Regions from separate parts of the Pseudomaricurvus sp. ABR4_320 genome, predicted to be linked through region 1. Evidence: predicted binding sites of a transcription regulator. Region 1 holds the regulator's gene; each other region holds the start of a gene.

Region 1 (10,900 bases):
CAGTAGGATGCCGACGATTACGCCGGCCAGCATGGCAATTAATATTCGGGATGTCAGACTCATTCAAACGGCTCTTGGGGTTATCAATTATTGAATTCAGGTGGGATTGACTGCGTCTTTGAGGGCTTTCCCTGGCTTAAAGACGACAGATGTGGAGGCTGGTATTGCGATACTTTCTCCCGTTGAGGGACTGCGACCGGTGCGGGCAGCTCGCTCTCGAGTTGAAAAGCTGCCAAAACCTACCAGAGTTACGGAGTCTTTGCGACTCAGAGCGCTGGTTATTTCTTCTAAAATGGCAAACACCACATCTGAGGCTTTGGTGGTGCTTAGGTCGGTCCGGTCGGCTACCGCGTTTACAATATCACTTTTGTGCATAACTGCTCCCGTAAAGTTTCGGCTTTTGTTATTGTTCGCAGACTTTAATCAATTGCTGTCCTCAGGATAAAGCGTAATTGGCAAAAATTCCGCATCTATCCTTGATCTGTCGCAGCATTGACCCGTAGAAACTCCCGATAACATTCCATCATTATGAAAAATCTGGCCTCGGCTCACATGGAAACTCCATCTCCCGGTTGGCGCGACTATTGGCAATTGATGCGTTTTGATCGACCGATCGGCACATTGTTGTTGCTGTGGCCGACACTCTGGTCTTTGTGGATTGCTGGTTCAGGGCATCCTGATCCCGTGTTGATCGTCATTTTTGTTGTCGGTGTCACGCTTATGCGAGCTGCGGGTTGCGTTATCAATGACTACGCCGATCGCAATTTTGACGGCGCGGTCGAGCGGACCCAGCACAGGCCCATGGCCCAGAAACGAGTCAGCCCGCGACAGGCATTGAGCTTGTTTACGATTCTGGTACTGATCTCTTTCATTCTGGTGCTGTTTACGAATGTTCTAACGATTGCTTTGTCAGTTCCAGCTCTGTTGTTGGCGGCTTGTTACCCGTTTGCAAAACGTCACACACATTTACCCCAATTGGTACTCGGAGCGGCCTTCTCCTGGGGAATTCCCATGGCCTTTGCGGCCCAGAGAGGCTACCTCGACAGCGCCATCTGGTTGTTATTCGTTGCGGCGGTTATCTGGACGGTAATCTACGATACTTTCTATGCCATGGTAGATCGTGAGGATGATCTAAAAATCGGCATTAAGTCGACCGCCATTTTATTTGGTGAGGCGGATCGCGCTATCACAGCTATTTTGCAAGTGCTGTTTATATTTGCCATGAAGCTGGTCGGAGAACGCTTTGATCTGGGTTGGATCTACGAATCGAGCCTGGTGGTCGTTCTCGCTTTGTTTGTTTATCAGCAGTATCTAATACAGTTTCGTGAGCGCAAGGCGTGTTTCACTGCATTTCTCAACAATAATTGGGTGGGTGGCGTCATATTTGCCGGAATCCTTGCTGACTTTTACTGGCTCTGGTGAAACAGTCTTTGCCGTCATGCAATACCTGACTTAAAGTTGTAACAAAAATTTAATCAAAAGGTTATTTAATGGCGGCAACTTATTTTTACAGAGGCAGGAAACATGCCCCAGAAAACCATTCTGGTTGTTGACGACGAAGCCCCAATTCGTGACATGTTGCGGGTCGCACTGGAAATGGCAGACTACCATTGTCTGGAGGCCGCTGATGCACAATCAGCACACAGCATTATTGTTGATCGTAAGCCGGATTTGATCCTTTTGGATTGGATGCTACCAGGTACCAGTGGTATTGAGTTGGCGCGTCGATTGCGTCGCGAAGAGGTCACCTCTGCAATTCCAGTCATCATGCTGACTGCCAAAAGCGATGAGGACAACAAAGTTCAGGGCCTTGAAGTTGGTGCCGATGATTACATCACCAAGCCCTTTTCCCCCAGAGAGCTTGTCGCTCGTCTGAAAGCAGTACTGAGGCGTACCGACCAGACTGAAGCGGTCCCGATCAGTGTGGAAGGTCTGGTGCTCGACCCAATCAGCCATCGGGTCACCATCAATGAAGAACCGGTGCAGATGGGGCCGACAGAATATCGTTTATTGGAATTTTTTCTTACGCATCAGGAACGGGTGTACACTCGCAGCCAATTGCTGGACCATGTCTGGGGTGGCAATGTGTATGTTGAAGAGCGTACGGTTGATGTACATATTCGCCGGTTGCGCAAAGCTCTGCAGCTGGATGATCACGACCGGTTTGTACAAACGGTACGTGGCGCCGGTTACCGCTTTTCGTTGAAAGTTGCTGCAAAAGAAACCTGATTTGGACGCTGGACCTCGTATTACACCGATTCACAATACCTCATCCGAACCGGGCAGTAGTGAGCGCAGCCTGGGTAAGGGCATCGCCAGTGAAGTCACACGGCTGATTTTACTGTTCACGCTCTGCTTGTTGTTCGGACTTGCCTCGGGTTACCTACTCAGCTCCTTATTTCTGGGGATGCTGGTTTACTTTATCTGGACGCTCTGGAATCTACGTAATCTGCACCATTGGTTGATTGATCGTGCGTCGGGGCGGCAGCCTCAAGCCAGTGGGCTATGGGATGATATCTTTTATCTCATTGCCAAATTACGCCGCGAGCAGCAAAGAGAACGTCTGCAACTTTTGGCAACAATTGAGCGAGTACAGCGCACCGCCGCAGCCCTGCCCGATGGTGTTATCCTGCTCAGTAACAACGATACGATTGAATGGTTTAACGAGACCGCGCGGCAAATGCTAGGTTTGCGTCGTCCAGATACTGGCAGTCCACTGTTAAACTTTATCCGTCATCCTGAATTTGTCCGCTATATGCACGCCGGGGATTTCGTTGAGCCCATTGATATGCCGTCTCCAAATTCAAACGGTGCTCGGCTGCAATATCAGGTAACGCGGTTTGGTAAAGGTGAGACATTGGTGGTCGTGCGGGATATCTCCCGTATCTTTAAGTTGGAACAAATGCGCAAAGACTTTGTTGCCAATGTGTCTCATGAATTGCGTACCCCTCTGACAGTGATTCGAGGTTACGTCGGGACGCTCGCCATGAGTCCGGATATGCCCGAAAAATGGGCGAAGGCGGTCGATCAAATGGACGGTCAGTGCACGCGCATGACCAATCTTATTCAGGATCTGATCGAGCTTTCTAAACTGGAAACCAATGAAAGTCTTCCGCGTCATCGATCTGTTCCTCTGACGCCGATGTTGGAGCAGATTATTGCCGATGCAACACTCCTGTCAGCTGACAAAAACCATGAATTTCGCTACAAATGCAATGAAGATATTGTACTTTTGGGGAATGAAAAAGAGCTGCAAAGTGCGTTTTCAAATCTGGTTTTTAATGCGGTCAAATACACTCCGGCAGAGAGCGAAATTACCGTAACCGTGCGCAAGCATCCCCAAGGGCTTATGGTAATGATCAAAGATCGCGGTGATGGTATTGATCCGGTCCATTTGCCCCGGCTTACGGAGCGCTTTTATCGCGTCGACGACAGTCGTGCGACGTCAACGGGAGGTACCGGATTGGGCCTGGCCATCGTTAAGCACGTGCTCTTACGTCATGGCGGTCGTTTGAATATCCGTAGTCGCAAGGGGAAAGGGTCTACGTTTACCTGTATTTTTCCGGTTCAGAAGATTGTCGAGCAGGTTACAGAATAAAGAGTACCTGCTCAGTAGCGTGAGCCGGTTTAGATGACCATAATGGCGTCAGCTTCAATTTGCGCCGCTTTTGGAAGCTCTTTAATGCCGACGGCTGCACGAGCGGGATAAGGCTCTTCGAAATATTGGCCCATCACTTCGTTAACCAGTGGGAAGTTTGACAGGTCCTGCATAAAGATCGTCAGTTTCACGATGTCTTTCAGATCGCCGCCGGCTGCGTTGCAGACCGCCTGCAAATTTTTGAAGACTTGGTGTGCTTGTTCAACAAAATCGTCAGATACCATTTCCATGGTTTCCGGAACTAATGGAATTTGTCCGGAAATATAGGTGGTATTGTTGACCTTTACGGCTTGAGAATAGGTGCCGATTGCCGCTGGAGCATTCGGGGTGCTGATGATGGCCTTGTTGGTCATAATGGTCTTCCAAGTTAGCTTTTACTACGAATAATGCGAATCACAGAGGGAACAGATCTCAGCCTCCGCATAATGGTGGCCAAGTGAACACGATTGGCGACCCCCAGAGTAAACTTGATCACACTGTTGTGTGCGTCGCGCTCATCAACGTTTACCTGTTCGATATTACCTTTGAGTTCTGCGATACGCGTCGCCAGAGATGCAATAATGCCTCTTTCTGACTCAACTTCAACCCGGATTTCTGCCAGAAATTCCCCGCTAATATCCGGAGCCCAGCGCACGCTGCTGATTTTTTCCGGATTGTCTCGTACATCGGCGATATTGCGGCAGGTGTCTCTGTGGATCACCAATCCCTTGCCAGCACTGACATGGCCAATAATCGGATCGCCGGGTATGGGGCGGCAGCAGCGGGCAAAGTTAATGACGAGGCCCTCAGCATTGCTGATGACCAGCGGCGCATAAATGCTAGCGCCTCGGGTTTCCGTTTCGCTGGTATCGACCAGAAGATTGGATAAGGCGTGGGAATTTCGATTGCCAAGGCCAATCTCCTCTAATATCGCGTCTAGCGAGGGCGCGCCGGCCGCGGCGATCAGTTCCTCGATCTGGTCATCGGTCAGTTTGTTAAAGTCGAGACCAATTTCGTGCAGTGAACGGGAAAACAACCGTTTACCCAGCTCGATCGATTCATGATGGCGCTGATTTTTTAGGAAATGGCGAATCGCGCTGCGAGCCTTGCCTGAGGTGACAAAATTCAACCAGGACGGGTTTGGCTGGGCGCCAGGAGAGGTGAGTATTTTGACCTTTTGGCCGCTTTGTAAGACCTGAGAAAGGGGAGCCAATCGATCATTGATACGACAGGCCACGCAATGGTTGCCAATGTCTGTGTGCACGGCATAAGCAAAATCCACCGGTGTCGCGCTGGCGGGCAACTCCACAATTTCACCTTTAGGGGTGAAAACATAGACTTCGTCTGGAAACAGGTCGATTTTTACGTTTTCAATAAATTCGAGAGAATCTCCCGCTCGCTGTTGCATCTCCAGCAGACCCTGGATCCATTGACGGGCTCTGGCACGACTGCCAGACGCGACTTCTTCACTGCCATCAGATTTGTACAGCCAGTGAGCGGCAATGCCTGAATTCGCCATTTCATCCATTTCTTTGGTGCGAATCTGCACCTCGATAGGGACACCATGCATGCCAACCAAAACCGTGTGCAGTGATTGGTAGCCATTGGCTTTTGGGATGGCAATGTAGTCTTTAAATTCTCGAATGACAGGCTTGTACAGATTGTGAACTGCGCCGAGCACCCGGTAACAAGTGTCTACATTTTCGACAACGATTCGAAATGCATAGACATCCATGATCTCTTTGAAAGATTTCTTTTTGGCGCGCATCTTTTGATAGATGCTGTAGAGGTGCTTTTCTCGTCCGATGACCAGGGCGCTGATATTTTCCCTTTCTAATCGAAACTCGATCGCATTCTGAATTTTCTCTACCAGTTCTTTGCGATTGCCTCTTGCCGCTTTGAGTGCAGTTTGTAAGCGCTCACTTCTTAGTGGATGCATCGCCGCAAAACCGCGATTCTCTAGCTCAAGACGGAGATTGTTCATGCCCAGTCTTTGGGCAATAGGTGCGTAGATCTCTAAGGTTTCTTTCGCGATGCGGCGTCGCTTTGCTGGAGCAAGGCTACCCAGGGTGCGCATATTGTGAAGTCGATCAGCGAGCTTCACCAAGATGACTCGAATGTCCTTGGCCATCGCCAAAGCCATTTTCTGAAAATTCTCTGCCTGCTTCTGGGCCTGGTCTTCAAACTCAAATTGGGTGAGCTTACTGACTCCATCTACCAGCTCTGCAACGGATTCACCAAACTGCTCCGTCAGGGCCTCTTTACTGATGTTGGTGTCTTCAATAACGTCGTGCAGCATGGCGGCCATCAGGCTCTGATGGTCCATGTGCATACCTGCCAGGATATTGGCTACTTCCAGGGGATGGCTTACATAAGGTTCGCCACTACGCCTTTTCTGGCCTTCATGGGCCTGTTCGGCATAGTAGTAGGCGCGTTTGACGCGATTGATCTGCTGGGAATCCAGATAGGAAGAAAGCCGGTGGCTGAGGGATTCCAGTGTTTGCATCAGTTGGGTTTACGGTGGCACTGGCTGCGCCGGGTTGTGGATCCCCGATGCCCGGCGCGTCGGTGCCAGCCGATTACATCTCCAGGGCAGAGTTGTCGATCAGCATATCGTTGAATGATTCAGGCTCTTCTTTTTGAGTCAGGATGCTGGCGTCGATGAGACCTTCTTCAATCTCACGCAGCGCAAGTACGGTAGGTTTGTCATTTTCAATTGGGACCATTGGATCTTTGCCGCCGGTGGCGATCTGTCGGGCGCGTTTGCTGCCAACCAATACCAGTTCAAAACGGTTGGCTACGTGGTCGAGACAATCTTCAACGGTAATTCTTGCCATAAGAAAATGCTTCCAGATAAAAAGGTTAATCTACCCACGAAAATCTTTGGAACGCCTTGCAGACGGAGACACTTAATCGTCAGAATTTCCGGGTTTAGTCAGTGAATTTTCAATAATTCGCCAACACATGCTCATATTTTAGGAAAAGCTTGTCAGTCTATCTATTTAGTTAGGTCTGGACAAGAGATTTTCAAGGAGTGTTTTGTTGAGGCGTTGCTGCGCGGCCAGTTCCAGACGCTGACTGCGCAAAATCGACTGTAAGTCCAGGACCGCTTCACTAAAAACATCATTGATAACCAGGAAATGGGCTTCGCCAAAGTGGGACATTTCACTGATGGCTTCTTCCATGCGAGCCGCAATGATAGAAGAGTCGTCCTGTCCTCGGCCGGTGAGTCGTGTTTCAAGCGATTGCAGCGACGGCGGCAGAATAAAGATGCTAATGGTATCGGGCAGTTGCGAACGAACCTGCTGAGCACCTTGCCAATCGATTTCGAGAATAACGTCTTCGCCGTTGTCCAGGTGTTCGTTAACCCAGTGTGTCGAGGTGCCGTAGCAGTTGCCGAAGACTTCGGCGTGCTCCAGGAAATCGCCGGATTCAACCATCGTGGCGAATTGCTCGGCGTCGACAAAATGATAATTGACGCCGTCCGTCTCGCCGGGTCTTTTTGGTCTGGTGGTGTGGGAGACAGAGACCCTCACATTTGACATGGATTCCACCACAGCATTTACCAAGCTGGTTTTGCCTGCCCCTGAGGGGGCTGAAACGGTATATAACGTGCCGCGATTTTGCATAGATTTCCGACGATCGGGCGACGGGATCCTTTTGAGAGTCCATCGCACGGCTGATTTTTTGGGGTCGCGTAGTGTAAATGAATATAGCGGAGATTGCGCCCCATTAGGCAAACTATGACGAAAAAATGATCAGTCTTTGCTCAATTCTTTTAGCAGCGATACTGGAGGATCGGGTTGTCGCGATTTTGTGCGTCTTTATCTCGACAAGAACACCCGTTATGGTGCGCCAAAGATGTTACAGGCTCTGATGTTTTTGGTGATGGAATGACTACACGTACGACGAACCTTTTACTGGTTCCCGGTTTTATGCTCGATGGGGCCATGTGGGATGCGTTGGAAGCCTTCTTGCCGGCAAGCTGGATACTGACCCGGGCAAGCTTGCAAGGCGATACTATCCCGGCAATGGCCAGGCGTATTGTCGACCAGGCGCCGCAGCGCTTTATTTTGGTTGGTTTCTCTTTGGGTGGGTATATTGCCCGTCAAATAGCGGCGGACTTTCCCGATAGAGTTGAATCCTTGGTGATTATCGCGAGTTCTTTGCGTGAAGACACTGAACGTCAGGCAGAAGAAAAGCGGCGGGCGGTGCAGGCTATGTCTGCCTCGACCTTCAGAGGTCTCAGTCGGCGCACCGTTGCACCTTCACTGCATTCAAGTCGCTCTCAAGATACAGAATTGATTGAGCAGATTCGAGCGATGAGTCAGCGCTTGGGTTACGAGTCGTTTGCACGTCAGTCGGGTCTGCGGCGTAGTGGAGTCCCGGCTGCAAGCATCCAATGCCCGACGCTGGTCATTGGCTCTCCAGAGGATAAGCTGCGCTCTTCGGAGGAAGTTAAAGAAGTCGCTGACACCATTTCAGGCAGTGTTTTGCGATGGATTGACCATTGCGGCCATATGATTCCTCTGGAGCAGCCACAAATTTTGGCGGATCTACTGATCGATTGGGTAGAGGGGAAGGCCTCTAACTAGGTATCGCCTTATTCAATATTCTGAATCTGCTCTCGCATTTGTTCGATCAGTACTTTGAGTTGTACTGCGGCGAGGCTGGTTTCAGAAACAATTGACTTGGAAGACAGAGTATTAGCCTCTCGGTTAAGTTCCTGCATCAGAAAGTCCAGGCGCCGACCGATACCGCCTTTTTGTTTCAGCGTGTGGCGAACCTCTCCCAGGTGCGTATCGATGCGATCCAACTCTTCGGCAATGTCCGCCTTTTGAGTGATATAAAGCAGTTCCTGCTCCAATCGGTTTTGATCAACTTCCATTGCGAGCGTATTGAGTTTGTCCACTAACCGCTGGCGCTGTTGAAGGAGTATGCTCGGCAGCTGTAGTCGAATGTCGGCGACGGATTCGCTAATGGCGACGACTTTTTCTTCAATGACCCCCATGAGCTGAGTGCCCTCGCGCTGACGATGGGCGATCAATTCTTGCAGGACGGCGTCGAACAGGGCGGACGCTTCTTTCAGCAGCAATTCGCGATCGAGTTCGTTGTCGCGAATAACGCCGGGCCACCTCAGCACCTGCACCGGATCTACCTTTGCCGGGTTTTTCAATGTACTGGTCACTGCGTCCAGTGCGGCGGCAAGTTCGGCGACCAGATTGGTGTCCAGCTGCAATCCCTGAGGGGCGCTGCCTTTATCGGGCAGCCAGGCGAGAATGGCTTCAACTTTCCCTCGCACCAGATTTTTGCGAAGTTTTTCGCGCAATCCAGGTTCCAGTTCTCGCAGAGTGTCCGGCAGTCGGAACTGCAATTCGAGGTAGCGGTGGTTTACGCTGCGTAATTCCCATACCAGGGTGCCCTGGGCAAGGGTTTTCTCGAGCCGGGCAAAGCCGGTCATACTGCGAGGCATATACGGATTCCGTGGCATGTCAATTTTTAGAATAGCTCAGCATGGTAACACAGGCTTCGTCAGAGTTATGGGTATAATGGCACTTTTGACATCGGCATCCAGCCGGCTAGTCGGACGATAAGGGTAGGTTATGCAAAGGTTATTGGGGCGTAAGCCAGATGAGCTTCGAGCGATCACATTTCAACGCAGCTTCACCGCGCATGCGGAAGGTTCTGTGCTGGTTTCTTACGGTTCAACCAAGGTGATCTGTACCGCCAGCGTCGAAGAAGGTGTGCCGCGATTTATGCGTGGAGAGGGGCGCGGCTGGATTACCGCTGAATACGGCATGTTGCCAAGGGCGACCGGCAGTCGCACTGACCGAGAGGCGGCGCGGGGTAAGCAGACCGGGCGTACCGTCGAAATTCAACGTCTTATTGGGCGCTCTTTACGAGCAGCAGTTGACTTAGATCAGCTGGGTGAAGTCACCATCCGTCTGGATTGCGATGTGATTCAAGCCGATGGTGGTACTCGCACGGCTTCCATTAGCGGCGCCTGGGTTGCATTAGCGGATGCGATAGAGCACCTAAAAGCCCGCGGCGAATGTTCCGGGGAACCCCTTCAGCGCGGAATATCGTCCGTTTCTGTCGGAATCTGTGAGGGCAGCGTTTTACTGGATTTGGACTACAGTGAAGATTCGACCGCAGAGACTGACATGAACATCGTTATGGATGATTCGGGCGGCATTATTGAAATTCAGGGAACGGCAGAAAGAGAACCCTTCACGGAAGAACAGTTTTTGGCGATGTTAGCTATGGCTCGCAAAGGAAATATTGACATTCAGGCGATGCAAAAAGCAGCACTGGGCCTTTGAGAGCTAAGCGTTAAACGAAAACGAATGAGGCGAGACTGAAGTGAGGAAAAAGGGGGTAGCAGAGAGACGGCACCGGTGCTTTCTGCAAAAGAGTTACTCCGTGGCGTTGGCGGCAGGGCTGGCGCCAACGGCGGTGGTCCAAGGTTATGATATCTCTGAACAGGCCTGGATGGGGGATATCCCCAAGGTCGTTTTTGCAACACGACAGGAGCAGAACATTACTAGTGCTCCGTCTTCTGTCACCGTGATCACTCGGGAAATGATTGAAGCGCAGGGGGTGTTGAATTTAGCTGAAGTTTTCAACCTGGTGCCTGGATTTCAAGCATTTTACTCCAATGGCGGTACGTTTGGAGTGACTGCTCATGGGTTCAGTGATCGCGACCCCCACCGCCTGGAAGTTCGAGTTAATGGCCGCTCTGTCTACCTGCCGCAGAAATCTTCCGTCGCTTGGGAGTCCATCGGTGTATTGCCTGAAGATGTAGATCACATCGAAGTGATCCGGGGCGGCAATGTGCCTGCTTATGGCTCGAATGCCATTATGGGAGCTATCAATATTGTCACTCGTAATCCAGTAAAAGAAGCTGGCGGCTCGGTGAACGCAACTGCTGGAGGTATTGGTACACGCAATATCAATGGCCGCCAGCAGTTTACCGTTGGTAATACCGATATCCTCGTTCGCGCAGCGCACAAACAAAACGATGGTTTTAGCAAGTTTGACGATGACGTCAATATTGGACACTTGGTGGTCAGTGGCGTTTACACTCCGTCGCTGACCAGCAGTCTGGAGCTTGAGGTGGGGTCCAGTGGCGGTGAAATTGGTATCGGTGATACGGACCACCCGGATGAATTTGTTGATGAAGAGCGACGGGCCAGTTGGCTGAACGGAAGCTGGCAAACCTCTACCGAAAATCAACAGGTAAAAGTGCGGGTCTCATACACA
Region 2 (10,900 bases), on a different contig from region 1:
GGGGCGCGTCGCGATGAAGATGGATACTACTGGATTACCGGTCGCGTTGATGACGTCTTGAATGTCAGTGGTCACAGAATGGGTACCGCGGAAATTGAAAGTGCCTTGGTATTGCATCCGGATATTGCAGAGGCTGCAGTCGTTGGCGCTCCTCACGACATCAAAGGTCAAGGCATTTATGCCTACATTTCCCCAATGGAGGGCGTGGAGGATTCCGAGAAATTACGCAAAGAACTCATTGATCTCTGCGTGCAGGAAATTGGTCCAATTGCCAAGCCTGATTGGATTCAGTGGGCGCCGGGCTTACCGAAAACACGTTCAGGTAAAATCATGCGCCGCATTCTACGTAAGGTGGCAGCCAATGAATTGGACAGCTTGGGAGATACGTCTACCTTGTCTGATCCCGCCGTTGTGGATGATTTGATTGGCAATCGTTTGAATAAGTAAGATTCAGCCAGTCACCACCGTCTAAAAAGGCCGAAAGAGCTAGCTCTTTCGGCCTTTTTATTGCTGGCAGGTGCAGGAGCCACATTTCGAGCAGTTGGCGTATATCGAATGTCGTTATAACCTATATACGTATCCCGCATGTCAGGGTGGCACTTGACTCAGTGGAATGGTGTATTAGAGTCAACAGGCTCTAGGTCAGCGAGATAGGAGCGTCTAGAATGATCGACAGAGAGTTAGGTCTCGATGAAGATTTCCGTGCAGCAATGGGAGATGTTATCCCTCATAAGCCGGGTTTGCGTGCTGCTTTAAAAACAGCCCCTTCCAGCGAGATCAACCATGAAGCTCGCCGCCGATTCGCCGTCGATGAGGTTTTGGTTGAGAAAAGCCCCTTTTCGGAGAACCACATCGAATCTGTCGCTCCGGACGCGATTTTAGAATATAAAAGGCCGGGGGTGCAGAATGGCGTTTATCGCAACCTACGTTTGGGCAAGTACTCATTAGATGCACGCTTAGACTTACACAATCATACGGTAAGCCAGGCACGTAGTGCTTTGACGGGGTTTATTCGGGATTGTCTCGCCATGGACATTCGCTGCGCGCTAATTACCCACGGCACGGGCGCTGGCCGCAAAAATCCCGCGGTTATCAAAAGTTGTTTGGCTTCCTGGTTGCCGTTACTCGATGAGGTCTTGGCGTTTCACTCTGCACAGCGTCATCACGGCGGCAGTGGTGCAACGTATCTTTTAATGAAAAAAAGCCTTAAAAAGCGACAGGAAAATTTAGAGCGCCATCAGAAACGTTCCTAATAGGCCATTTCCTCGTATACCTTTGTCGTTTACATCATTGGCGTCAATATACTGGCATTTGTTCCGTGATTTACTAAACTGAATCGCCTGTGTAACCCGTGTCGGGATCAGGGGCGCAGAATGACTAATGACGATACATTCACGATGACTAAGGGGAAATAATGGATTTCAATATTCAGGAAATCATGGATAAGGCTCCCGAGCTGGCGATTACCTACGGTGTAAAGATTGTCCTTGCCATCCTCGTTTTTTATGTGGGGAAGTGGATCGCTCGAGCGATAGCTAACGGCTTCGAAAAAGCAATGTCGGCTCGCCAGGTGGATTCGACGGTTGCTCGATTTACCCGCAATATCGTTTTCTACGCGTTACTCACCGTTGTTATCATCGCTGCTTTGGGACAGCTAGGGGTTCAAACAGCGTCATTTGTGGCCGTTGTCGGTGCTGCCGGTTTGGCGATTGGCCTCGCTTTACAAGGGGCTTTGGCAAACTTCGCTGCTGGGGTTTTACTTATTCTCTTTCGTCCCTTTAAGGCGGGCGATTTCATTGAGGCTGGTGGAACATCTGGCATTGTCAAAGAAATCTCGATTTTCACAACTATCCTGGCGACTGGAGATAATAAACAGGTCATAGTCGCGAACAATGCCGTGTGGAGCGGGAATATTGTCAATTACAACGCCTACCCAACCCGTCGGGTAGATCTGGTCGTGGGAGTTAGTTACAGCGCCGATCTCGCGTTGGTGAAGAAAACCTTGTTCGAACTGGCTGAAGCGGATGAGCGTGTTCTTAAAGATCCAGAAGTTGCGGTCGTAGTGTCTGAATTGGCGGATTCTTCCGTAAACTTCATTTTTCGCGCTTGGGTTGACGCGGCGAACTGGTGGCCGGTTAAATGTGATCTGACCGAAAAGATCAAATTGCGCTTTGACGAGCTGGGAATTGAAATACCTTTCCCGCAAATGGATGTGCACGTGGACAAAGTGGCAAAAGAAGAGTCCGTTGCCATCTAGGGTCTATGCCTGCCTTGTCTGAATTCAGTCCGACAAGGCAGGCATCCTGTTATTGTTCTATTACGAAACTTTTATCACTAGGCGAGGTTGCGAGAGCTGTTATGGGGTTTGGTGAATCAGCAAAGACTTCGGCAAAGCAGCGCTACTATGCATTTCGTATCGGCTTTCAGCGTCAGGACATGGAGGCGCTGGTTCGGCAGGCGCTATATAAAATTGAGCGTTTCAAGTCCCATATACCTGGATCCTTAGTCGACTTTTGGGATGATATACGTGCGCTGATCAGTATGGCAGTTTGTTATTCGACAGGTTCCTATCGGGAGGTGCCCTGGCGATCAATGGCTGCTATCTGCGGAGCCTTGTTATATTTCATCGCGCCTCTTGATGCACTGCCTGATTTTATTCCAGTTTCCGGTTATCTGGATGATGCGTTTATCTTCAAGCTGGTTATTGATTTGGTTGGGAAAGACATAGAGGACTTTAAGCGTTGGCGTGATGGTGGTTTAACCATAGAAAATCGTGCGGCGACAGGGGTATAAATTTCGCCGCGCCTTTGCTGTTTCTACTTACCTTTTATCATCGCGCGAATGAGAGGAACTTGGTAACGTCTCTGGATAATAAATACTGCAGCGACATGAACTACAACGGCAGCCATAACGATATGTGCGCTCCATTCGTGCAGCTGTTGAACCCAGTCCTCTCCCCAAAAGCGATCTAATTCCTGCATCCAGCCCGATATCCCTGTAACCAATATCATAGTAATTAAAAATATCACCATCAGTCCGCCCAGGGGGCTGTGTCCCTTGTGCGGCGTATAGAATCGGCCGAATTCTGTGACACCCATATGCAAGCGCTTTGGGGTGGGGAAAAAATGGCTGAAACGTGCTGTTGGCGATCCGATAAATCCCCATAGAATCCTGCTGCTCAACAAAGCGAGAATGAAATATCCAGTCCATTCGTGAGCCGTGTCGCCATCTTCCAGCCACCAGTAGTTCGCTAGAAAACTGGCTGCAAGGCTCCAGTGGAAAAGTCGTATGTAACCATCCCAAATCACGCTGCTTAGTCGTATTTCTGTTTTACAATTTCACCGGTAACAGGATTGAAATAAACCTCGATTTTTTTAAATTCAGTTTTATCTTCGTTTAAACCCCAGCCGTAAATTTCATAGCAATTGCCGTCTGTCTGAAACTTTTTAATGGCAAATCCATATTCGTTGATAATCTTTTTTTGCATTTCAAGCACATGCATCCACTCTTCCTTAGGCGCTTTAGGGCAGTCGGCTCCAGCCCAAGCCAGATTGCCCAGAAACAGTGCTGGTACAAGCGCAACAGATGACAGAATCTTTTTCATGCCTCGTTATCCTCAGGGTATTTGACGAACAATTATTTACGCAGGATCCTACCAAACTGGCTATGGGAATGCGATAGATTATCATCTGTATAACAATGCGTTACGTGTCATTCTGTCATCAAGCTGCCATCGTTTCTTCACCCCGCTGTCATCTGGCTATCGTACTTTTGCGAGAGTTCATACTGCGGTCATTGTCATGATTAATATAGAGCAAGCCGTTTGCGAGAAATTTCCCGCATTGCGCCAACAGCCCCAAATTATTCAAAAGCCCACGTTTTCCTTTCTGCGAAAGTTGATTCATGAAAGAGAAATAAATTGCTTTCTCGAGGAACATCGCGGGCTGGATCCCGTAGCGTTTATTGATTCTGTTTTCGACTATTTCAATTTCAGCTATATCGTTTCCAAACGAGATAAAGAAAATATTCCGTCGCAGGGCAGGGTGGTCATCATCGCGAATCACCCCATCGGCTCCTTAGACGGACTGGCAATTCTGCGCATGGTGTATGAAGTTCGGCGGGATGTAAAAATTGTCGCCAACGATATGTTGATGAACTTCAGTGAATTGCGGCCATTGTTCGTCGCCGCAGACAATATGGGGCAATCGGGCAGTGTGCGAACATTCCGAAATGCACTGGATGATCTAGAGCAGGAGCGCGCCTTGATCATCTTTCCTGCTGGAGAGGTTTCAAGGGCTAGACCTTCCGGTGTAAAAGATACCCGTTGGCGTCCAGGATTTCTCAAGTTGGCGCGTCGGGCTGGTGCGCCGACATTACCGGTTTTTATTCGAGCGAAGAACTCGCTTTGGTTTTACAGCGCGTCAATGTTGTACAAGCCATTGGGGACGGCTCTGTTGGCAAAGGAAATGTTTAACAAGCGCTCGGCAACAATTCGCTTTCATGTTGGCGCACCTATCCCTGTCAGTTCTTTAGTGACGCCGTCGCTGACGGATCGTGCACTGATCAAACGTATACGTAAACACCTGTATAAATTGGCGGGTAAGCAGGCACGGCCCTTCTTCGAAACCGAAAAAACCATCGCGCATCCTGAAGACCGTAGAGATCTTTTGCAGGAATTGCCGAAGATGCACAGCTTGGGAGAGACTCGTGACGGTAAACGGATATTGTTGACCGATTATCACCAAAGCCCCTCAACATTGAGAGAGATCGGGCGTCTCCGTGAAGTAACCTTTCGCAAAGTTGGAGAGGGGACTGGCGCGCGCCGAGATTTGGATCGTTTTGATCAGCATTATCAGCATTTATTACTGTGGGATCAGTCAGCTCTGAGTCTTGCCGGTGCTTATCGGCTAGGGGATATTGCCGCACTACAGAAGTCTGGTTATGTCGGCCCGGCAGAGATATATACGCGTACGCTGTTTCATTTTGAAAGCGCTATGACACCCTTGTTGAGCCAGTGTCTTGAGCTTGGGCGCAGTTTTGTCGCTGCTGAATATATGGGCCGCAACAGTTTGGATTATCTGTGGCAGGGCATTGGTTCTTTGCTGCGCCAACAGTCACACATTCGCTATCTTTTAGGGCCAGTTACAATCAGCGCCAGATTGGATCGCTCTTTGACTGAGCATTTAGTGTATTTTTACAAACAGTATTATGGTGCAAAGGAACGGTTGGCAACTGCACGAAATGCTTACCTGATTCCGCAAGATCGACTTGAATATCTGGAGGCGATTTATCAGGGCCTTTCCTCAGATGAAGCCTTCAATCAACTGCAGCAAGTATTTAATGGGGCTGATGAGCGAGTTCCGGTTCTGTTTAGACAGTATGCTGCACTATTTAAACCGGGTGGATTTCAGCTGTTGGCATTCAGTGTGGATCCAGACTTTTCAGATTGTTTGGATGGCTTGTTTCTCGCCGACCTGACGTTGATGAAGGATAACAAGCGCCAGCGATATATTGGTGTGTCGTCTTAACGTAGGTTATTGCTCAATATCTATGATTTGGCGAACTTGGGACGCCAGAAGTTTTTCTAAGTTAAATGAAAGTTCGTTGATGGCTAACCAGTCCTCAGAATCCTGTGAAAGAGCGAATTTGCATTTGCTGGAAATCATTTGGCGGTCTAATGTCCCCGGCGCAAACATGATTATTTCGTCTGCTTTCTTTAATAGCCAGTCAGCAATGTCAGCCGTCTGATTCTCATGCTGCCTAAATTCCTCCAGTCGTTTTGGTCTGGCGTGATAGAGCAAGCCAGCAGAAACCTGTAAATGATGATCGCTGGATGTTGAACTCAGCAGTAGCTGCAGTAGTCGGGCTGAGCACAAAGCCCTTTCAATCAGAGAATCGTCGGTTTCACCATTGTTTGATTCTATGCGGAGGTGGATGTGAGTATCGTTTGTTCGAAGCACCCTGCCGGCGTAGATCGCATTTATTTCTTGAAGGTGCATTTCTAAACTTTGCAATTGTCCCTGCCAGTTCGAGTCGGAGCTCTGTTGCGTTGCTGTTTGGTTGAATAGCGTCAATACAACGGTGATGCAATGATCACTCACTGTGATTTCAGCATTATCAGTTGGTGCTTCCGATAATGCTGCAGCTTTTCGGCGAGAGCGTTGAAAACGATGGGATACAATGCTGAAAATGAGCAGTACCCCAAATCCTCCGAGCGGCCACAATAGCCATCTCTCGGGTGTGATTTGCCAGCTCCCTTGTGTATCGAGCAGAACTTCGACGTACCCGGCAGTACTTTCCTGCCAGACGATAGCGGCGCGGTAGCGCCGAATCGAGCTTCTCTGAGAGGCGCTCCTGTTTTTAATGTCTCCGGCTTGGACTAACAGTTGATTGGTTACATCGTAGATCGCTGCGCCACTTACCGCGGGATTGTTCGTGGCGTCTCTGACGGTGAGCTGAAGGCTAACCAAATCATGGTTTAGTGTGGCGTCTCTGGCCTGATGTGCTGCAATTTTGGCTAGAGCATCTCCGTAAAGTTGATAAAGCTGTGAAACCAGGGATCTATGTTGAGTGACAAACAGTAGGGCGCTTATGGTGAGTACCAGGGAGGCGGTCAAGCTGATGAGAAACAGTGGCTTTGTGATGAGCCGGTCTTCGGGCGGGTCTCGCTTTTCGTCTGGCGCTGTTTTAGTCATTACGGCGATAACCCTGTAAGGCACTTGCAGACCAATGTCGTGCAGAGTTAGCTGAGAGAGACAGAGTACAGATCAACGTGACAGACATAACCAGTGGGATATGACAATTCTCACCGTCAGAGTAAATGAATTATTCACTGGTGGCAAAGTGCCGTCGGTGGCAGGCGCTGGGGCTGAAGTGTGGTTTGTGGTATCTTCCGCCTCCTTATCGATATACGGATCTGCAATTTATAGGAGTCGTGATGGATTTTGTTCTGATCAAGGTCGCAGGGGAGTCTCGTCCGGGGGTTATGGCGAACATCTGTCGTCATTTGGCGAAAGTTGATGCCCGCGTATTGGATATTTCTCAATCTGATCGGCATCAACATACCTCACTGACGCTGCTGGCGGGTTGCAGAGCTCCGCTCAATGACCACGAATTACAAAGAGCCTTGCGCGAATCCATGCCTGACTGTCAATTGGTGATTCATAGTCAGCCGGTAGCCGCCGCCGACTATGAGGAGTGGAAAGCTCAGGAGCGATTGGAGACCTCTTATTTGATGACGGTGATGGCACCGCAGGTTGGTACTGAGCAACTCGCTGCCGTTATAGATCTTGTTGAATCCAAGGGACTTAATATTGTCACGACTCGACAGCTTTCCTCACTGCCGTCAGCAAGCTGCCAGCGAGGTGCTGTCCAGATCCAAATTCATGGTGTGGTCGCTGATCTCGATAGCTTACGTAAAGAGTGTTTGGTATTAGCGCAGCAACATCATTGTGATATTGCCGTCCAGAAAAATGATGCTCTGCGCACCAGTCGACGACTTGTATGCTTTGATATGGACTCTACGTTGATTCAAGTGGAAGTCATTGATGAGCTTGCCAAGGCGGCTGGGGTTGGTGACCAAGTGGTGGCGATCACTGAGGCCGCCATGCGTGGTGAGTTGGATTTTAAGCAGAGTTTCGCCAAGCGTATGGCGCTATTGCAAGGTCTAGATGAATCTGTATTGGCCGGTATTGCTGAACGAATACCCCTGACGGAGGGGGCCGCTATCTTAATCCGTACACTCCGCCAGCACGGTTACAAAACCGCTATTCTTTCCGGCGGATTTAATTATTTTGCCCGTATTCTGCAAGCGAAATTAGGCATCGACGAGGTCTATGCCAATGAGCTTGAAATCGTCGATGGACAGGTTACTGGCCGAGTCGTTGGTGATGTTGTTGACGGCTCGAGAAAGGCAGCACTTTTACAAATGCTGGCGGAGCGCTACGGACTGACGTTGGAGCAGGTTGTGGCGGTTGGTGACGGTGCCAACGATCTGCCAATGCTCGGATTGGCAGGGGTAGGGGTAGCGTTTAAGGCCAAGCCTATCGTCCGCGAATCGGCGCGATTTTCAATTTCTACGCTCGGCCTGGATGCCGTTCTCTATTTGCTTGGATTTTCTGACTCGGATTTCGCAACGGAAACGGAATAACCCGCCCCGTTAATAACCTCCTGTTTGTATTCTACTGAGTTGACTTTGCAGATTTCCTGCGGAGTCGCTCAGGGCTTTAACCGCCTGCATTGCTAGCTGCAATTGTCTGACATTTGCGTCGCCCAGTTCTTTGATGCGGCTACTGTTGCGACTGACTTCTTCCACAGTCGCATGTTGTTCCGTGGTGCTGCTGGCGATAGATTGACTGGTATCAGCGATTGTAGAGACGGCTGCAACGATTCCTTCCAGCAAGTCAGACGTGCGATTGGTGTTTTCAATGCAGGTTTGGACGGTTTCCTGGCTCACCTGCATAGCGCTAACGGTGCGATTACTGCCTTGTTGCAAGCGCTCAATCATAGCCTGAATTTCCTGGGTGGAATTCTGGGTACGAGAGGCCAGTGTGCGAACCTCGTCGGCGACGACGGCAAAGCCGCGCCCTTGTTCTCCGGCTCGGGCAGCCTCGATGGCTGCATTCAAGGCGAGAAGATTGGTCTGTTCGGCGATCCCTCGAATGACCTCAAGGACGGAGCCAATACTATCCGTTTCCTGAGCGAGTTGCCCAACTGCGTTTGATGTTTCGGTCAGTTGTTCGGCCAGTTGTTGAATGCCGTGACGGGTCGTTTGGCTACAGTCGCGACCTTCGCGAGCGCTATCCGTCGCACTGCTGGCATTGCTGGCCGTTGCGGAAGTGTGTCGGGCGATTTCTTCTGTCGCGGCTGTTAATTGTACAAACGCCGACGCCATGGCTTGGATTTCCGCTTGCTGCTTTTGAATATCGGTATTAACAGCACCCGTAGCTGAGCTCATTTTCGAATTATTGCTTTGCAGGTTCTGACTGGTATCAGTGACTTGTGTAACAAGGTTTTCGATCACTTCCAGAAACTGATTAAACGCTTGTGTCGCTTTTCCTGTTGTATCTTTGCAACGTACATCCAGGTGCACTCGATTACCGTCGACGAGCCGGCTGACAGTTTCCTGCAGCTCTTCAGACTGACGAGCATTCATGGCTAAATTCATGGCAATGAGAACGAGGGCTGCAGTCTCGGCTATGACATAGCCAGCATGCATAAAAATGATGCCCCAACCCCGTTCAGTATTGCCGATTACCCAGACATTGCTGCCGGAATTTTGCAAAGAAAAAAAGAGCAAATGGTGAACGGCGATGACGGCGGCGGCGACGATAATGGGGCGCCAGTCGCGATAGTAAAGCAACATCGCCAAGAGGGCGAATATGCCAAAGTGTGCTTCGATCATGCCCCGGGTTTGGTCGATGTGTAGGGCGCACATGATCATAAATGCGGCGGCGACAACGCAGCGGCTCACGAGTGTTCCCGGAGCCATCTTGCAGATGGCGATTGTTGCAGCCAGGCTCGCTCCACCGATGATGATTGCCATCATCCAGGTTTGATACATGGTTGCTAACGCCAGGCTGTAAACAAAGAGACCGCTCATGATCACGATCATCAAGTTGTCCGCTTTGCTGTTGTACGACTGAGCCAGCGAATGATTTGACATAGTGTCTTCCTCGGCTACAAGGACGCTGAGTGTGGTGTTTGGCAAAAGCAACCCACACCAGTTGTATTGATGTTTACAGGCGAAAATCCCTTCTGTAATTCATCGATCACCCTTTCTGCAAATCCTTCCCCCAAACTGCAGAGCAGTCCGGTTGCGTAGGGACCAAAATAAGCGAGTTCACCATCGCTGTTGAGTACGGCGACAGCAGGGGTCGCTGGAACCCTGGTAATATGGTTGGCGGCAAGTTGTGCAAATTCTGGAATAGGGAAGTTGGCCGCATCTCCAAAGCTAAGGGCCATAAATCGGACTCCAGATGCTTTGTAGTGAGTATAGATCTCCTGCAGATGGGGCCAGTTAAATTGATTGCAGGGGCAGTCAGGTTGCCAAAAGTGGATCAGAGTAATAGGTTGCCCTGAACTATCCTCTAGGCTTGTGATGGCGGACTGCAATTCGGCGGAAAAGTCTTCGCCGTTGAACAGAGCGGCTTGGTCGAGGAACGGTTTTAAATGCTGCCAATGGAGCCACCAGAATGTGGCGCGCACAACCGCCACCCAGCCCATAATGGTGGCGGTGATCAATATCGCCTTGCGACGAGAGGCTAGACTGGCGGTGTTGCAGCGCATTGTCCACTCTCACTCTACCGGGGCAGAAGCGGAGATTGTCGAAAGAGTCTGCGCCCGAGCTTATCCTTCCATATTGAAATCGTAGCTCATGGATTCGGTTGGTGCTTGCAGATAATGTCCTTGAATATAGTGAACACCTGTTTGCCAGAGGGAAGAAAGGACACTGGCATTTTCCACAAATGGCACAATGGTAATCTTATTTTCTTCCAACAGCTGTTTGATGATGTTGGTGAGTACTTCCGGACTTTCGTTATTGTTCTGAATATCAAGCGTAAATGAGCCATGAATTTTGACGTAAGTCGGAGAGACATGGTTGAAATTCAAAAACGGATTGAGTGAGCAGCCGAAGTTGCAAATCGAGGTCTGACAGCCAACTTCTCCAATGCTTTGAAAGAATTTTTGCGCCGCAAGCAGCTGGTTCGAAATACTAAGCTCGTCAACTTGGAAAATTAGCGTTTCAGGTTTTACGTCTGCCGCTTCAAGAGCTACTTTGACCCATCCCACTAGGGATTCGTCGCAGACAGATTGCTCGCTTAAATTAATTAATACTCGCGATTGATTGCCTGTTTTATTGTGTTCGGCAACAGTTTTGATGGTATTTAGAATAACCCAG
Region 3 (10,900 bases), on a different contig from region 1:
GGCATCGAATTCAGCACCTTAGTCGCTAGAAAGTCAACCTGGGGCCAGCTTGTCACGTAAACTTGAGATATCGTAGCAGGCACACAGGAGCCTTTGTCATGCTGATCCGACGCCCTAAACCCTGGCAACTGCCAGAATCTGAGACCACGGCGGAATCGACCTACCATAATCGCCGGCAGTTGCTACGCAATCTAGGCTATATCGGATTGGGAACTCTGCTGGCGCGCCCGGCCTCCGCGGGTCTACTGGATCTATTCGGTAAAGAGAAAGCAGCGAGCCCATTCTCACAGCGGGCACTGACGTTCTCTGAAAGCTCGGATTTCCAGGCGGCAGATCCTCTGACAAAAGAAGCAACCGTTCTGAGCTACAACAATTTCTACGAGTTTGGCACCGCTAAATCTGATCCTGTCGAAAACGCTCAATCGTTCAAGGTCGACCCCTGGCAGCTGACCATTGATGGAGAAGTGGAAAACCCGGTAACGCTCAGTTACGACGACATCTACGGTCAGTCTTTGGAGCAGCGCATTTACCGCCTGCGCTGTGTGGAAGCTTGGTCGATGGTCATTCCCTGGGTGGGATTCCCTCTGGCCAGCTTGCTCGCAAAAGCCAAACCCTTATCCAGCGCCCGCTATGTTGCCATGCAGACACTCAATGACCCAGACCAGATGCCGGGGGTGAAAAGCCGGTTTCTGGGTGGTGGAATTTCCTTCCCCTATGTCGAAGGTCTGCGCATGGACGAGGCCCAACACCCCCTCACCTTTATGGCGGTCGGAGTGTACGGTAAAACACTCCCCCCACAAAACGGTGCCCCACTGAGATTAGTGGTGCCCTGGAAATACGGCTTTAAGAGCATTAAATCCATCGTCAAAATCTCACTGGTTCGCGAACAACCGCCGACAACCTGGAACCTTGCTGCGGCAAACGAGTATGGATTCTATGCCAACGTCAATCCCGAAGTAGACCACCCCCGCTGGAGCCAGGGCAGTGAGCGTCGCATCGTCGGTGGCGGAATCGGCAGTGATAAGCGCATTCCAACCCAAGCCTTCAACGGCTATGGCGAGGAGGTTGCGCAACTTTATAAGGGTATGGATCTGACGCGCCAGTTTTAACTCGATGATCAAACCCCGTATGTTTCAACCGAATCCCAAACTGTATCTGTGGTTGCGTATCGCACTGCACGTCATCTGCCTATGGATACTGATCTCTTTGTTCTACCGCGCTTTCACGAATCAGTTGGGTGGCGATCCCGTCAAAGCACTGATCCACGCCACTGGCCTCGATGCACTGCGCTTGTTACTGCTATCGCTTCTTGTGGCACCCATGGCCCGTTGGTTGCGGCAGAGCCGGCTGACATCACTAAGGCGCCCCTTGGGTCTGTACAGTTTCTTTTTTGCGGTCGCGCATTTTGGCAGCTATCTGGCCTTTGATCTTCAATTTGACTGGGCGCTCATCGGTGAAGAATTGACCAGCCGCCCCTACATCATCGTAGGCCTGCTAGCACTGGTGATTCTCCTGATTCTGGCGGTCACCTCCATCCCAAAGATTGTCAGACGCTTGGCAAGACGCTGGAAACCACTGCACAGACTTGTTTTTGTTGCAGCGTTTCTTGGCTGCCTGCACTTTCTGTGGTCAGTGAAATCAGCGATCGGCGAACCGTTGATCTACCTCATTTTCGCCGTCGCTCTTACCGCCACCCGGCTACCTGAGTGGCGACGTTTAGCCCGGCAAAAACGTCAACGGCAGGCCAAACGGCCCCCACCCCAAACTCATACCGAAGAGGATTCCACGGCGGGCGCCGTCAAACCACCCTCGGGCACGGCGCTGTCGAGACCAAAATAAATTTGCAGGCCAGCCAGTACGGCGTTGACGGCAACTGCGGCGAGGATCAGCCCCATGACCCGACTCACGACACTGGCGCCAGACTGCCCAATAATTTTCAGCAGGCGGCTAGCGAGTAGCATCAATACCAGAGTGATGAGGAGAACAACAAGGATCACCACCACCGTCATACTCTGATGAACAAACGAAAAGCGGTGATTGTCTGTGAGCAACACTGCGGCCGTCATCGCCCCAGGCGACGCGATCGATGGAATAGCCAAAGGATATACGGCGGTCTGCATGCCTTTTTCCACCAGATGTAATTCCTCCTCCGGTTTACCCTCACCAAAAATCATGGTCAACGCAAAGAGAAACAACACCAGTCCTCCAGCGATCTGAAACGCCGGTAAAGGAATTTCCAACGCATCGAGCAAATACTCACCTGCAACCGCGAAAAACAGCAGCACAGCTCCGGCAATGGTGATTGCCTTAAAAGCAATTTTACGCACCAAGACAGGATCGGAATAACCTGCCGTTACCGCAAGGAATACGGGTAGCGTCCCGATGGGATCGATTACCGACCAAAGTAAAACGAATTGTTTGAGTAGATCTGTCATTCAGTACGCTATCTCATCATAAAATATAAAAATTATAGAGCAGTATGCCGTTCCCTTACGGCAATTCGCTGTCACCAATTTGTCACTTTGCTATGTGACACTTCCCACCACGGTGCGCCAGCACCGATAACATAGCGGACACTGCTATATCGACAGCATGCTACCGCTAGACCAATCAAACAGGAATTGATGATTTTCGTGGGAACCCAATTATGATTCGACGCTTTTTCCGTCCTCTACAACGCAAACGTCTCGCCTGCGCTATCGGTATGACACTGGGTGCATTGACCTTTCAAGCAGAAGCAGGCAACGCTTCCAACACCCAATACTTCAACCATCTGGCCACGTTTGACGTGATGGCAGAAAATGGCTCTGGCGTCGCAGAAATCATAGATGTATCCGCAGATGGTACACAACTGGCTTATACCGACGCTGAAAATGGTGCAGTCGGCTTTATCAATATTCGCCACCCTGCCAACCCCAGAGGCCAAGGCAGTGTCGAATTGGGAGGTGAACCAACCAGTCTCGTTATCAAAGGACCCTGGGTCATTATCGGGGTGAATACGTCAGAGAGTTTTACCAATCCTTCCGGCAAGCTGGTGGTCATCAACCGCTTTAATCAAAATATTATTGCAGAACATGCCCTCGCCGGTCAGCCAGACTCTCTCGCCTTATCGCCCGACAAAAAGCGCGTTGCCATCGTACTCGAAAACGAACGCGACGAAGATTACAACGGCGGGTTGCTGCCCCAGTATCCGACAGGTGGACTCGTTTCAGTCCTGCTTAAAGGGGCTCCCAACCAGTGGCAGCTGAACACCATTGATCTCAGTGACGTTGCTGCAGCAGCGCCTTTCGGCGATGACCTGGAGCCAGAATACGTCGACATCAATGCAGACAACGAAGCCGTCGTTTCGTTTCAGGAAAACAACTACTTCGCCATCGTCGACATGATTTCAGGATCGGTGCTTAATCATTTTCCGGCCGGCGAGGTTACCCTAAAGAACGTCGATACTGAAGAAGAGGATCTGATCCATTTCGATTCCACCATCACTAAGCGTCGCGAGCCGGATGCGGTTTCCTGGATCGACTGCGACACCTTTGCGTCAGCCAACGAAGGTGATTACGAAGATGCCAATGGTGAAGAAGGCGGCAGCCGCAGCTTCACCCTGTTCAATCAGGACGGCACCGTTGAGTATGAGTCTGCCGAATCCTTTGAACACCTGATCGCCAAAGTCGGACAGTACAATGAAAGCCGTTCAGAAAATAAAGGCGTAGAGCCAGAGGCCGTCGAATTTGGACAGTACGGAAAGTCCAAGCTGTTATTTGTCGGCTCAGAGAGATCCAATATGGTTGGCGTTTACGACGTCAAAAATTCCAGCAAACCGAAATTACGTCAAATTCTGCCAACGGGTATCGCCCCAGAAGGTTTGAAAGCCATTCCGCAAAAAAACCTTTTTGTTGCCGCCACGGAAACCGAAGTTGCCGACGATGGTATTCCAACCATGGTCAACATCTATCGGTACGGTGCCAAGCAAGCTCGCTACCCGATGATTGAATCTGTTGAAGATACATCCGGCAATCCGATTCCCTGGGTCGCGCTTTCAGGTCTTGCGGGTGACCCCGTCGACAACAGTACCGTTTACGCGGTCAGCGATTCTTTTCTGGCCAGCGGCTTTATCTACACCATCGACGTCAGCCAAAAGCCCGCACAAATTACAGACCGTATTGAAGTGACCGGTGCCAGTTTCGATCTCGATCTGGAAGGTATCGCCGTGGGTAAGGACGGCAGTTTTTGGGTCGCCAGTGAAGGCGACGCGGAAGATCGCCCCAACGCAATCTTGAAAGTCGCAGCCAACGGCTCGGTACTTGAAGAAATCTTCTTGCCTGACGCACTGGAAGCCAATGCCCGTAGCAACGGCTTTGAAGGCGTTGCGGTGACAGGCAAGCCAGGAAAAGAAGTGTTATATGCCGCTATTCAACGTGCCTGGCCAGACGCCGGCGATGAGGATGGTGTCGAAACCAAGTTGGGTCGCTACGATGTTGCCAGTGGTGAATGGACATTCGTCCACTATCCTCTTGAAGCCGAAACTGAGGGCGGTTGGATTGGCCTCAGCGATCTGACCCTGCTCCCCAATGGCAAATTTGCGGTAATCGAACGCGACAAAGGTTGGGGAGAATCGACCGGCCCCGTTGCCGGTTTAAAATCCGTCTTCCAAGTCAATCTGACCAAGGCCGATTTTCGTTCTTTAAGCGACAGTCGCGGACTGGTTACGCTGAAAAAACATCTCCTGGTAGATGCTTTGCCAACCATGCAAAAGCGCAGCGTTTGGACGGCGGAAAAACTAGAAGGATTTGCTGTAACCCGTAATGGTAAAACCTGGCTTGCTACCGATAACGATGGTGTCGATGACGCGACGGGTGAAACCCTGTTTTTCTCTCTGGGCAACATCCACAAATTGTGCAAGTAAACCAACGCTAACCCCCGACAAGATCACCGGCCTCGCGCCGGTGATCTCAGTGACGATGCGACTAAACTCCATGCAGTAAAAACGGCGCTTCGAGCCTGCTTGAATGTATTCACAGAGTGTTTACACCCAATTTTCATCGCGACTGACACAGTCGTAAGCGAACCTAATGCATTCCGGTCGTCAGAAAACTGGGCTGTGATAACACCTCAGCAACCTGCTTCACGTTTTCCTCCCACTGATCCCGCCCTATAGGCCCACCAAAACACAACCTGAGCGCGGCGGGCGGATTATTGTCTGTCGAGAATGCCGCACTAAACACCGCACTGATGCCCAGTTGGCGTAAATGCACAGCCAACTCTGATGGGTGCCAATCGGACGTTTTGGGAATATCCAACCAAAGGTGAAAAGCGCCATCGGCCCCGTGGATATTGCGTCTGCCGAGGTGCATTTCTGCAAGTCGTAATCGGGCGATACTCTCTCGACGAATGCATTTCACCATTTGCTGTGCAGTTCCATCGAGAATCCACTGACTGACCATCGCGTCCGTCAGCGGGCTGGACATGACATGCAAGGATCGCAGCGCCGCAGAGATCCTCTGACTGTGGCGGCGACTGGGAGTGTACAGAAATGCAGATCTTACCCCCGGACCAAAACACTTGGATGTTCCCGTAATGTACCAGGTCAACTCGGGCACCAGTTCGGAAAAACTGACAGGACGCGGTTCCGCCAGCATGGTATAAGCTTCGTCTTCAATGATCGCGATGCTATAACGCCGACAGACATCTGCAATCGCTTCACGCCGCCCCTGACTCATGGTCGTCGTTGTCGGGTTGTGAATGGTAGGGTTCAAATACAAGGCACCGACTTGCCCCAATTTGCAAAAATCTTCAAATGGCTTAACCAAAAGACCACTGGAATCCCGTGGTAAAGAATGCAGAGTGATGCCCAGGTGCGAGGCAATGGCTTTTATACCGGGATACACCAGACTCTCGACACATAACACTTGTTGTTTATTGACCAGCGTGCTGACCAATCCAACCAAAGCAGAGTGGATGCCAGGGCAGATCAACACCTGCTCCAATTGAGGGTCCGGCAAACGCTGATCCAGCCAGACCAGTGCCGCTTCACGATGCTCAGGCGTTCCACCAAACGCCTGATAGCGCATTAAGCCATACAAATCTTTTTGCAACAAGACGGTCATCGCACTGTCGCGAACCTGTTCAACCAACGTGGGAATTGCTGGCTCGACAACGAGATTCATCGTCATTTCATAGCTGCCGAGAGTTGGCGGCACCGGTGCCACCTTCCCTTTTACAAAGCTGCCAGATCCCGGATGAGAATCGATCAGTCCGCGGGTTCGCGCCTCCTGATAGGCACGCGCCGCCGTGGTGTAATTGATGCCCGTCGCCGTCGCCAGATCACGGAGCGTGGGAAGGCGATCCCGAGCTTGTAACAGACCACTATCGACATCCTCTCCAATCAGGTCAGCAATAAGCCGATAAGCGGGAATACCCTGCCGGTTTTTCATGCGGCGAGCCCATCGCGTGAGTTCTGTTTTCTTCATGATGCACAGTCGTCAAATGTGGATGCCATCAGTCTACCCTACTTCTTTAACAATTGATTGCATTGAATTGATTGCGTTTAAGCGTCAGAAAAAACACCTCTCAAAAAGACTTACTTTGGTGCGTTACCGCTCATCAATGAGCGGATACGGTGCATATTTTTTCGTTAAATTGATTGCATAATGATCGCATATAGGTCAAATAATCAATTATTTTTGCGTCTTCAGGATTTCTCCCCCGGGCTTGATTGATGATTGATTGCAATCAGCTCCTCAGATATTGGCCCCATGATTGCTCTCTATTGATTGCATAAATTGATTGCTTTTTATCTACACGTTTTGCTTGCTCACATCACAGGAGAAAACCATGCCCGCAGTCACTCAACCCAATCACAAAAGTGGCGATTTTTTTGTCGACTACGAAGAGAAAGTGTTTGAAGACGTTAAAGCCCGGGAAGGCGAAAAAGCGCTTGTCACCTTTCACACCGTCGCCTTCGAAGGATCCATTGGTCTTGTCAATATGTTGCAGGCCACACGCCTGTTACGAAAAGGCTACGAGACATCCATTCTGCTCTACGGCCCCGGCGTCACCCTCGGCGTACAACGGGGATTTCCCACTCTGGGTGACGAAGCCTTCCCCGGCCATCAAAATTACGCCAATCAGCTGACCAAGTTTATGTCCGAAGGCGGTAAGGTTTACTGCTGCCGATTCGCGCTACAGGCACTTTACGGTCATGGGGAACCCGCATTAATCGAGGGTATTCGTCCGATTAATCCCCTCGATGTGATGGACTTGAAACTCCTGCACATGCGCGACGGCGCCGTCATCATCGATACCTGGACACTGTAACGAGGCCGCGGTCATGACCAAGATCGTCAGAGCCGCCGCTGCCCAGATCGCTCCGGATCTCCGGAGTGCTCAGGGCACTCTGGGCAAGGTTCTCAACGCCATGGAAGAAGCCTCTGCACAGGGGGTTGAACTGATCGTTTTTCCGGAAACGTTTATTCCCTGGTATCCCTATTACTCGTTTATCTGCCCACCGGTCAGCGCAGGTCGCGAACACCTGCGGCTCTACGACGAAGCGGTGACGGTACCCGGCCCGATTACGGCCGCCATCGCCGAAGCCGCCCGGCAATATCAGATGGTGGCGGTCGTGGGGATTAATGAACGGGATCACGGCAGCCTCTATAACGCTCAACTGATCTTCGATGCCGACGGCGAGTTGCGTCTTAAGCGTCGCAAAATAACCCCCACGTATCACGAACGCATGGTCTGGGGTCAGGGCGATGCCTCGGGTCTCAAAGTCGTTGAAACGCAGAAAGGTCGTGTTGGCGCATTGGCCTGCTGGGAGCACTACAATCCCCTCGCCCGCTATGCACTGATGACGCAACACGAAGAAATTCACTGCAGTCAGTTTCCCGGCTCACTGGTCGGGCCGGTCTTTGGCGACCAGATTGAAGTCACCATCCGCCACCATGCGCTGGAGTCCGGCTGCTTTGTGGTCAACGCCACCGGATGGCTGAGCGACGCTCAGATCGAATCCATCACCCCGGACCTCCAGCTCCAGAATGCCCTGCGTCAGGGGTGCAATACCGCGATCATTTCGCCTGAAGGCAAACACCTCGCGCCTGCGCTCACGGAAGGCGAAGGTCTGGTTATCGCCGATCTGGATTTTCAGTTAATCACCAAGCGCAAACGCATGATGGATTCCGTCGGCCACTATGCCCGCCCCGAATTACTTCGATTGATGATCAACGATCAGGCGGCCAATGTCGCGGCACCCATGCAAGACTCAGATGCGACAAGCGCTGAGACGGAATTCCCCGACGACGATACCCGCTACGGAGACCGCCATGTCAACGAGTCCTGAATCACGCCAGCAATTGCTGACAGAACTGCAGACCCGGGGGCTGCGCCTCGGAAGGCGCCAACCGGATATTGTCCAGCGCAAAGGTGGCGCCGGACCATCGGATCATCAGGCGGTCACCATTGACGGCACCACGGTTATGGTGCCCATCTATTCGGAAGCGTCCTGGGATTCCCCCTTCTGGATTGCAGATTCGGGAGACGCCGACGGCGCGCCGACAATACGCCACGAGCAACATACGGCAGACCAGATTCCTCTCCGGGATATCACCTTCACCCACACGCCCCGATTTTATGAGGGTGTGACAGACGATGGCATTCCCTATTCCCACATCGCGACTCTGCACAGTAAAAGCGTGCTGGCAACGACGGTGTTGCAGACCTGCATTCACTATGAAAGTCGTCGCAAAGCCTGTCAGTTCTGTGCCATCGGACAGTCGCTGCGGGCGGGTCGCACCATCGCTCACAAAACACCGCAACAGCTGGCTGAAGTTGCCGCTGCAGCAGTGTCTCTGGACGGTGTCGATCAGATGATTCTGACCACAGGCACACCAGCCACCCCGGATCGTGGCGCCAAAGTACTTACCGAAAGCGCGCTGGCGATTCGTGCGGCAGTAGACCTGCCATTACAGGGACAATGCGAACCACCTTCTGATCCCATCTGGTATCAGCGCATGAAGGATGCCGGTATCGACAGCCTCGGCATGCATTTGGAGGTACTGGATCCGGATTTGAGAAAGAAACTTCTGCCGGGCAAATCAAAACTAACGCTGGACGATTACATCATGGCCTTTGCACAAGCCGTGGAAGTCTTTGGGCGCGGACAGGTCAGCACCTACATTCTGGCGGGACTCGGAGACAGTGCAGGCAGCATCCTGTCGACAAGCAGAAAACTTGTCGATATGGGCGTCTATCCGTTCGTGGTTCCGTTTGTACCCATTCAGGGAACACCCTTGGAAGACCACCCATCTCCGAGCCCGGAATTTATGGCAGAGGTGCTCAAACCTTTGGGTAAATATCTCTACGATGCGGGAATAACCTCTGCAACCGCCAAGGCCGGTTGCAGCAAATGTGGGGCCTGTTCAACCCTGTCCAGCTATGAACAAGCGGCGGCTGAGGAAGACTCACACCCCCCACTGACCGGGATCGGATAATGACACTGCCAGACTTTTCAGACTATACCGTAAAGTGGGTCACCCTACCCTGGGAAGTACAGCAGGCTTACGCTCTGCGGCGACGGGTATTCTGCGACGAACAGGGACTGTTCACGGACAATGACCGGGATACCACGGACTCGGGCGCGCAATTGCTGGTCGCCCTTGGCAACCATGGCGGCTGGCATCAGCAGGTGGTGGGCACCGTGCGCATACACTCTGACGCCGACGGAGTCTGGTATGGGTCGCGTCTGGCGGTCGACGCCGATTTCCGTTCTCAAGGACAACTGGGCGCTCAACTGATCCGGCTCGCGGTATCCAGCGCCCATGGGCTGGGCTGCAGACGCTTTCTCGCTCGGGTACAACGCCGTAATGAGCCGCTGTTCCGACGACTCCACTGGCAGAGCCTTGAGCGCTTTAACTACTGTGGCAAACCCCACGTGTTGATGGAAGCAGACCTTCAGACGTATCCCCCCTGCCACTCTCCCAACAGTGGCTTTGTGATCAAAGCCAGACGACAGCACCAGCGCATCGGGATCTGGCCGGGCCTACTGGAATCATCAAAGGCGACAACGCCTCTTATGAAACCGGTGAGAGGATAACGCGATGTCCCATCAACTCAGCCTGCAAACCCTCATCGACAAGCTGGCAGACCATTCGGGCATTCGCTTGAAACAGGATATTGCCGCTGTCAGCCGTCATCTTTCTGCACTGCCGGACAACTGGCTGAGCAACGGCGACGATACCGCGGCCATTCCGCTCGGCAAGGAAAACGGTTGGCAGTTGCTCGCTGTCGAGGGCATGCAGCCGGAATTTGTCCACGCCGACCCCTGGTTTGCCGGTTGGTGCAGCCTGCTGGTCAACTGCAGCGATATTGCGGCAATGGGCGGACGCCCGACCGCCGTTGTCGATGCTCTCTGGTGCGACGGCAACCCTGAAACACTCAAAGCCATGGTGTGTGGCATGCGCGATGCGTCTGAGCATCTGGGCGTTCCCATTGTCGGCGGACACACCAATCTGACTTCTCACAATGCCAATTTGGCGGTCGCCATTCTCGGCCACGCTCAACGACTGTTGCGCAGTGATGCGGCTCGTCCCGACCAATGGCTGGTGGCGGCCATCGATCAACGCGGTAAGTTTCAGGGCAAGAGCCTGAACTGGAATGCAGCCACCAACGCACCGGCAGCGCGACTGCGCGACGATCTCGCTCTGCTGCCGTCCATCGCGGAGCGGGAACTGGCTTACGCCTGCAAAGACATCAGCCAGGCGGGCCTGCTGGGAACCACGGTAATGATGCTGGAGAAATCCCATTGTGGCGCAACCATCGACCTGGATGCCATTCCCATCCCCAACGGGGTTGAATTGACCGACTGGCTCTGCGCGTTTCCTAGCTTCGGGTATCTGCTGACCGCCAC

Evidence for each region. The regulator PhoB, encoded in region 1, activates phosphate uptake and scavenging genes when phosphate is short. The targets are predictions, from matches to a motif close to TGTCATAAANNTGTAACA.
Region 2: olsF (bifunctional ornithine lipid synthase OlsF) is a predicted target of PhoB. The motif match lies at 3,718-3,735, and genes of this name have one in related genera.
Region 3: ACXAFR_RS02260 (esterase-like activity of phytase family protein) is a predicted target of PhoB. The motif match lies at 2,505-2,522, and genes of this name have one in related genera.

What each region holds. Positions count from the first base shown of each region.
Region 1 covers NZ_JBSWVF010000006.1:219,769-230,668, forward strand. The annotation lists gene ACXAFR_RS14390 (dicarboxylate/amino acid:cation symporter) at 1-63, opposite strand, end outside; gene ACXAFR_RS14395 (HU family DNA-binding protein) at 97-375, opposite strand; gene ubiA (4-hydroxybenzoate octaprenyltransferase) at 553-1,422, shown strand; gene phoB (phosphate regulon transcriptional regulator PhoB) at 1,525-2,229, shown strand; gene phoR (phosphate regulon sensor histidine kinase PhoR) at 2,231-3,598, shown strand; gene ACXAFR_RS14415 (RidA family protein) at 3,628-4,011, opposite strand; gene spoT (bifunctional GTP diphosphokinase/guanosine-3',5'-bis pyrophosphate 3'-pyrophosphohydrolase) at 4,026-6,143, opposite strand; gene rpoZ (DNA-directed RNA polymerase subunit omega) at 6,217-6,474, opposite strand; gene gmk (guanylate kinase) at 6,640-7,266, opposite strand; gene ACXAFR_RS14435 (alpha/beta fold hydrolase) at 7,531-8,232, shown strand; gene ACXAFR_RS14440 (YicC/YloC family endoribonuclease) at 8,241-9,110, opposite strand; gene rph (ribonuclease PH) at 9,241-9,960, shown strand; gene ACXAFR_RS14450 (TonB-dependent receptor plug domain-containing protein) at 10,061-10,900, shown strand, end outside.
Region 2 covers NZ_JBSWVF010000010.1:64,469-75,368, forward strand. The annotation lists gene acs (acetate--CoA ligase) at 1-447, shown strand, start outside; gene smrA (DNA endonuclease SmrA) at 666-1,253, shown strand; gene ACXAFR_RS18830 (mechanosensitive ion channel family protein) at 1,415-2,257, shown strand; gene ACXAFR_RS18835 (YkvA family protein) at 2,359-2,793, shown strand; gene ACXAFR_RS18840 (cytochrome b/b6 domain-containing protein) at 2,817-3,308, opposite strand; gene ACXAFR_RS18845 (PepSY domain-containing protein) at 3,314-3,604, opposite strand; gene olsF (bifunctional ornithine lipid synthase OlsF) at 3,801-5,528, shown strand; gene ACXAFR_RS18855 (hypothetical protein) at 5,535-6,695, opposite strand; gene serB (phosphoserine phosphatase SerB) at 6,938-8,149, shown strand; gene ACXAFR_RS18865 (methyl-accepting chemotaxis protein) at 8,159-9,664, opposite strand; gene ACXAFR_RS18870 (DUF6436 domain-containing protein) at 9,679-10,287, opposite strand; gene ACXAFR_RS18875 (sensor domain-containing phosphodiesterase) at 10,348-10,900, opposite strand, start outside.
Region 3 covers NZ_JBSWVF010000001.1:522,782-533,681, forward strand. The annotation lists gene msrP (protein-methionine-sulfoxide reductase catalytic subunit MsrP) at 99-1,109, shown strand; gene ACXAFR_RS02250 (protein-methionine-sulfoxide reductase heme-binding subunit MsrQ) at 1,114-1,839, shown strand; gene ACXAFR_RS02255 (MarC family protein) at 1,767-2,435, opposite strand; gene ACXAFR_RS02260 (esterase-like activity of phytase family protein) at 2,648-4,903, shown strand; gene ACXAFR_RS02265 (aminotransferase-like domain-containing protein) at 5,067-6,467, opposite strand; gene ACXAFR_RS02270 (MSMEG_0572/Sll0783 family nitrogen starvation response protein) at 6,832-7,314, shown strand; gene ACXAFR_RS02275 (Nit6803 family nitrilase) at 7,328-8,335, shown strand; gene ACXAFR_RS02280 (MSMEG_0568 family radical SAM protein) at 8,319-9,485, shown strand; gene ACXAFR_RS02285 (MSMEG_0567/Sll0786 family nitrogen starvation N-acetyltransferase) at 9,485-10,087, shown strand; gene ACXAFR_RS02290 (sll0787 family AIR synthase-like protein) at 10,092-10,900, shown strand, end outside.